Regions from separate parts of the Nocardia sp. NPDC024068 genome, predicted to be linked through region 2. Evidence: riboswitches for the same ligand, from Rfam matches in the RefSeq annotation. Region 2 holds a riboswitch; each other region holds the start of a gene.
The links. A riboswitch is a leader RNA that binds a small molecule or an ion and turns the genes downstream of it on or off. The one in region 2 is predicted to bind cobalamin.
Positions count from the first base shown of each region.

Region 1 (2,192 bases), on a different contig from region 2:
CATTCGACCTGGTCAACCCAGGTTCGGGCACTACCCATCAGACCGTGCAGGAGCAGTATGGGGGTGCCGGCCCCGCCCTCGTCGTGCAGCATCGGCCGAGTCTAATTCGGATTGCCGCGTTCACGAGCGGGCCCACCCGGGTCGGCGGCGACCGAGCGGAGGAGCGAGTGCCCGAGGTCGGCAGGGCCCCGTCCCCGTCCCGCCGGAGGCGGGGCACTATGGACCCATGGCTGTTGTGAAGATCAATGCGATCGAGATCCCCGAGGGCGCGGGCCCCGAGCTGGAGAAGCGGTTCGCCCACCGCGCGCACGCTGTCGAGAACTCGCCCGGGTTCCTCGGCTTCCAGCTGCTGCGGCCGACCGCCGGGGAGAACCGGTATTTCGTGGTCACCCAGTGGGATTCCGAGGAGTCGTTCGCCGCGTGGCGGGACGGGCCGGCCAAGGAAGCCCACGCCGGGCAGCAGAACAAGCCGGTGGCCACCGGCGCTTCCCTGCTCGAGTTCGAGGTGGTTCTGGACGTGGCGGGTAAGCCCGCTTCCTGATTTCGCATGGCGAATACACCGGTCACGGCACCCGCGGGTGCCGTGACCGGTGCTGTTTCGCCGACGGGATATTGACGACCAGGCCCGATGGTGTCAAAGTTCCGAGGGTAAGCGAAGGTGAGGCGGTAATCCGGTGGGAACCCGGAGCGGTCGCGCCACTGTAAGCCCATTCCCCTGCGGGGTGGGCGGAGCCAGACACCGGCATCTTCGCGAAACCCGCGACCGGACGCGAGCATCCGGATGAGGAGGAACCATTATGGCCATCGCCCACGCCCCGTCCCGGGGCGCCGACACACTGGCGACCGTACTCGTCACCGTCGGTGTCGTTCTGCTGGCATTGCTCACGCTGTACCTGGTCGGTTTCGATCAGGGCGCCATCTCGCGCAGCGGGATGTTCATGCATGAGCTGATGCACGACGGACGACATCTGCTCGGTGTGCCGTGCCACTGACCGGATCATTCGGCACCCTGCTGATCCGTGGGCTTCTCGCCGGTCTGATCGCCGGTCTGCTGGCCGGGATCGTCGGTAATTTCATCGGCGAACCCAAGGTGGACGCGGCGATCGCCATCGAAGAGGCGGCGGCCGCACCGGCGGAGGAGTCCCACGGAGCCGAGGCCGGGCACAGCCACGGCGAAGCGGCCGGAGGCGGGCACAGCCACGGCGAGGACGAGGCCGTGGTCAGCAGGCCGTGGCAGAAGTTCGGGCAGTTCCTGGCGAACGCGCTGGCCGGAATGGCCTTCGGTGCGATCGTCGCGACCGCGGCGCACTACGCCCGCCGATTCACCTCGATTCCGGGGCCGCGACTGGTTCTCGGGCTCGGCGTGGCCGGTTGGCTCGCGGTGGTGATAGTGCCGTTCTTCAAGTACCCGGCCAATCCGCCGGCGGTGGGCGACCCCGAAACGATCAACGACCGCACGCTGCTCTGGGTGGCTGCGGTGGTCCTGGGTCTCGTAGCCGTCGCGGCGGCGGTTTTCGTCTGGAACCTGCTGCGTGCGCAGCTCGGTTCACTCCGGCTCGTCGTCGGCGTCGCGGCGTTCGTGCTGGTGGTGACGCTGGGATACATCCTGTTGCCCGGAGTGAACGAAGTGGGGACGGATTTCCCGGCGAGCCTGCTGTGGGAGTTCCGCACCGCGTCGCTGGCGGTGTCCACCACCCTCTGGCTGAGTATCGGACTCGTTTTCGCGGTCATCACCGAATGGCTGGAACGGAGTAGTACCCGGGTACCCGAACCGGTCGCTACGGCGGGGTGATTCCGGCACCGGTTCGCCGAGGGCAGTGTCGGCGGTATGGATTCCACCGATACCCGCCCGGCGGTCCGGAGCCGCGTTCAGCAGGCCCGTAGGCTCCCCCAGCACCGTCCTGCAGCCGTGACCACAGCCTTTGTGGCGTTACTGGCCGCGGTGGGGTTCGGCGTGGCGGAGACGGCGATACGGAGCGCGGAGGTACTACTCGGCGAATCCGATGTCACCGTGGCCTCGATGACCACCGTATGGCTGCTGCGCGCAGCCATATACGGGCTGGTGACCGTGGCCGCGTGGCGAATGTTGCGTGGCGGCCGGTGGGCGCGTCTCGCGCTCACCGGCGGTATCGGGGTGATCGGACTCGTCTCGCTGGTCATCGAACCGCTCTCCGCGCTCGCCGCCGACGGCA
Region 1 is NZ_JBEZYU010000082.1:3,055-5,246, reverse strand. Features, by position in the region: gene AB0F41_RS29795 (alpha/beta hydrolase) at 1-92, opposite strand, end outside; gene mhuD (mycobilin-forming heme oxygenase MhuD) at 227-541, shown strand; cobalamin riboswitch at 621-763, shown strand; gene AB0F41_RS29785 (CbtB-domain containing protein) at 798-992, shown strand; gene AB0F41_RS29780 (CbtA family protein) at 983-1,792, shown strand; gene AB0F41_RS29775 (hypothetical protein) at 1,910-2,192, shown strand, end outside.
Region 1: it holds a riboswitch for cobalamin, as region 2 does, so the genes downstream of both, AB0F41_RS29785 (CbtB-domain containing protein) here and AB0F41_RS14430 (ABC transporter substrate-binding protein) in region 2, are expected to answer to the same signal.

Region 2 (2,192 bases):
CTGGGCTGGGAACCGCTGATGGACGTGCCGGGTGAGATCATCTTCTTTCAGATCGCGTCCGGACTCGTGCTGGGATTCTTCCTCGCGGAGAAATTCAACGCCGATATCGCCGACGGGTCCGATCGCGCGGCGGTCTCCGGGCTGACCCTCTCGCATAACGTCGGTGATCGCGACCAGGTACTGAGCACGGTGCAGGCCATGGTCGCCGCGGGCGGCACGATCCTCAAAACGCCGCGGGAGAGCGAATTCGGCGGGATCTTCAACGGTCACGTCGCCGACCCGAACGGGGTCGTCTGGGAGATCGCGCACAACCCGGGCTGGCGTATCGATCCGGACGGAAAGGTTGTGCTGTGACCGTGCGCGAACGACTGGGCATACCGGCCGTCGACACCACGCCGATCTACGGCGAACCGTTCGAAACGGCCGAGGGGGCGATCGTCATCACGGTCTCGCGCCGCAGCATCCTGAGCACCACCATGCGACCGGCCGGTGTCTTCGTCGTCCACGACGGCGCGGCGACCTGGGTTCCGGCCGTCGACGTGAACCGCATCGCCCTGCTGGGGGAGGTGATCGGACTGCTGGCGGCCGTGATCGGCAGCCTGGCCGTCCTGCGCCGCCCACCCTGGCCGGACCTGCGGATTCACCGCTGATCCGCTATACCGCTATCGCTGCTCTCGGAGGGTCAGCACAGATTTCCGCAGGCATTGCCGGGATGCGTCGATGATGGCGTCGAGGCCGGGCCGGAACGGTCCGGGTGCGGCAGTGTGGTGTCGATCAGGTCGCTTCTCCGCGGCGAGCGTCGTCGAGGAGCCGGATCGCCCGCGGACCCACACCGTGCAGGGCAAGCAGTTCCTCGAGCCTCGGCGGTAGGTCGGTGATCGACCGGTATCCGGCGTCGACCAACGCCCCGGTCGCCGGTCGGCCGATCTGCACGCCGTCGAACACCGGACCCCGATCCGCAGACGTCATACGGCGAAACCTACCCGAGGCGACCCCTGAGTGCGGATTGCGACGGCTCACCGTTGACCGAAGGCCTGCCCCGGCTGTTCACGGCGCATCGCCACGCGGACACTCTGAATCAACCGTCCAGTTCGGAGCTCGGTATCATCACCTGGTCCCATCCACTCCGGCAGCAATCATGAGTGGAAGTCCGGTGTGAATCCGGCGCGGTCCCGCCACTGTGATCGGCATCCTCGGATGCGGTAAGCCAGGTCGCTCAGCTGCCGGGCTCCGCTTTCGAGGCGTGTGACCTCGGGAAGGAACATCGTGTCCCGGAAAAATCCCGCCTCCCCGGCCCTCACGCGCCGGCTGGCCGCCGGAGCCCTATCCCTCGGAACGACGCTGACGCTGGTCGCGTGCGGTCAGGCGGTGCAGGACACCGATACCGCGTCCGCCGCGGGCGCGCATTTCGTGGACTCCGGCAACTGCGGTATCACCACCGAGTACGCGGGCGTTCCCGAACGTGCGGTCACCCTCACCTCCAATGCCACCGAGACGATGCTCGAACTCGGCCTCGCCGATCGGATGGTGGGCACCTCGTATCTGCGGGGCCGGGAGATCGCCCCCGCCTACACCGGCGACTACCAGCGGGTGCCGATCCTGTCCTCGGAACAGCCGACGATGGAACAGCTGATCGACAGCGAACCGGATTTCGTCTATTCGGGTTATCCGGACGGGTTCAGCGAGAAGACCGGCCATACCCGGCAGCAGCTCGGAGACCTCGGTATCAAAACCCACCTCAACAGCGAAGGCTGTGCGACCGGGCCGGTGCGGATCGACGATATCTTCGCCGAGATCACCACCATCGGCGCCATCTTCGGGGTGCCCGATCGCGCCGCCGCCTCGGTCGACGCACTGCGCGCCCGGCTGGACGCGGTGCGGGAGCGGGTGGGCGACCGCGAGCCGGTCCGGGTGTTCCTCTACGCCTCGGGCGCCGCCACCGCCGCGACCACCGGCGGCAACAGTATGGCCACCGCCCTCATCGAAGCGGCCGGCGGCGTGAACGTCTTCGCCGATGTGCCCGAGCGCTGGATGAACGTCTCCTGGGAGCAGGTCGCCGAACGGAAGCCGGATGTGATCGTCGTACGGGAAGAGGGGACCACACCGCAGTACAGGTCGCCCTCGGTCGAAACGAAGATCGGCGACCTGTCGCGGGTTCCGGTCATCGCCGACACCCCGGCCATCCGCAACCG
Region 2 is NZ_JBEZYU010000014.1:18,869-21,060, forward strand. Features, by position in the region: gene AB0F41_RS14415 (VOC family protein) at 1-354, shown strand, start outside; gene AB0F41_RS14420 (hypothetical protein) at 351-650, shown strand; gene AB0F41_RS14425 (helix-hairpin-helix domain-containing protein) at 775-969, opposite strand; adenosylcobalamin (AdoCbl) riboswitch at 1,116-1,265, shown strand; gene AB0F41_RS14430 (ABC transporter substrate-binding protein) at 1,267-2,192, shown strand, end outside.

Region 3 (2,192 bases), on a different contig from region 2:
CGCCGCCGCGATCGCCCGCGCCTTGTTACCGGCCAGCTCCAGCACCTCCGAGGCGGGGCCGATGAAGGTGATTCCCTCGCGCGCGCAGGCGGCGGCCAGATCCGGGTTCTCCGACAGGAACCCGTAGCCCGGGTAGATCGCGTCCGCGCCCGCGGTCTTCGCGGCCTCGATGATGGCCTCCACCGAGAGGTACGCCCGGACCGGATGGCCCTGCTCGCCGATCTCGTATGCCTCGTCCGCCTTCAGGCGATGCACCGAATTGCGGTCTTCGTGCGGGAAAACCGCAACCGTTCCGATACCGAGCTCGTACGCCGCGCGGAAGGCTCGAATGGCGATCTCGCCACGATTGGCAACCAAGACTTTCGAGAACATTGACCCAACGTACCCGGCGCCACATCCAGCTTCGACAGCGAAGTCCACTTCACGGAATCTTCACAAGGGGATATGGCAAGCCTGCGAAGTCTTGGTCATCGGGACGTCACAAACAGGCCCGACTCGGCGTCGGGTCACGCCGGGTACCGGCATGAGATGGCGGCCGATTGGGGGCGTGCGACCACTTCCCGGCACGCACCGCCGCCCGCGCCACGGCGATAACGCGCGGGCGGGCTATGGTGGAACACGCAGCTGGTCCGCCGGCCGGACGATGAGGAGCCCCGAGCGTCCGCCCCGGCGTCGAAGCCCGCGACCGAGCGGGTGAGAGGGAATCCGGTGGAAATCCGGAACTGTCCCGCAGCGGTGAGCGGGAACGACCGCCGTTATGAGCACTGGGCGCACGGCCTGGGAAGCGACGGCCAGTAGGTCGGCCTATCGGCCGGTGCCCGCGAGTCCGAAGACCTGCCGGTTGTACCGGGTACGCCGTATCCGGTGACCACCGCCTCGTGGATTGGGCGTCGCGGTCCACCAGTGCTGACACGTCCCGGCCCCGCGGCCGGGAGATCCGGGGTCTCATCGGTGCCGCACGCCCGCGGAAGGCGATGGCAAACCGCACTTCAGTACTGGAGAACACCGTGACCGCTATTCCGCACAGCCCGTTCACCGCGACAGTTCTCGGCCTTCCCCGGGTGGGCCCCCGCCGGGAACTCAAACGCGCCACCGAATCGTATTGGGCGGGGCGTATCGACGCCGATCAGCTGCACGAGACCGGGCGTACGCTGCGCCGCGACCAGTACGCCGCACTGCAGGCCGCCGGACTGGATTCCATCCCGGTCGGCACCTTCTCCTACTACGACCAGATGCTCGACGCGGCGGTGCTGCTCGGCGCGTTGCCGCCGCGGGTCGCCGATATCCCCGACCCGCTGGACCGCTATTTCGCGGCAGCGCGCGGCAACGATTCGGTCGAACCGCTGGAGATGACCAAATGGTTCGACACCAACTACCACTACCTGGTCCCGGAGATCGGCCCCGATACCACCTTCGCGCTCGACCCGGACGCCGTACTCGCCCAGCTGCGTGAAGCGATCGAGCTCGGTGTCCCGGCACGCCCGGTCGTCATCGGCCCGGTCACCTTCCTGAAGCTCGCCAAAACCTCCGTCGGCGCCGGACCGGATCGGGTGGACGAGCTGATCCCGCTGTACCAGGAACTGCTGCGGTTGCTGGCCGAGGCGGGTGCGGGCTGGGTGCAGCTCGACGAACCGTCGCTGGTCACCGACCTCACCGACGACGAACTGGCGGTCGTCCGGCGCGTCTACACCGAGCTGACCGCGCCGGCCGACCGGCCGGCGGTCCTGGTCGCCACCTACTTCGGGCACCCCGGTCCGGCGCTGGCCGCGCTGGCCGCCACCGAGGTCGAGGGCATCGCCGTCGATCTGGTCGCGGGCACCGATGTCGCCGAAGTGGCCGCCGTTCCCGCATTGGCCGGAAAGCTGCTGGTCGCGGGCGTCGTGGACGGTCGCAATGTCTGGCGCACCGATCTGGACAAGGCGCTGTCGACCCTCGCGACGCTGCTGGGTTCGGCGAAGGAGGTGGCCGTATCGACGTCCTGCTCGCTCCTGCACGTGCCGTACTCGCTGGCGGTGGAGACGCAACTCGACGACGCCCTGCGATCCTGGCTGGCGTTCGGCGCCGAGAAGGTCACCGAGGTGCGGGTACTGGCCACCGGCCTGAACTCCGGCACCGAGGCGGTCGCCACGGAGCTCGGGCAGGCGCGGGCCGCCGCGGCGAGCCGCCGCGCCGATCCGCGGATCGGCAACGCC
Region 3 is NZ_JBEZYU010000012.1:100,846-103,037, reverse strand. Features, by position in the region: gene AB0F41_RS13640 (pyruvate carboxylase) at 1-372, opposite strand, end outside; cobalamin riboswitch at 651-857, shown strand; gene metE (5-methyltetrahydropteroyltriglutamate--homocysteine S-methyltransferase) at 975-2,192, shown strand, end outside.
Region 3: it holds a riboswitch for cobalamin, as region 2 does, so the genes downstream of both, metE (5-methyltetrahydropteroyltriglutamate--homocysteine S-methyltransferase) here and AB0F41_RS14430 (ABC transporter substrate-binding protein) in region 2, are expected to answer to the same signal.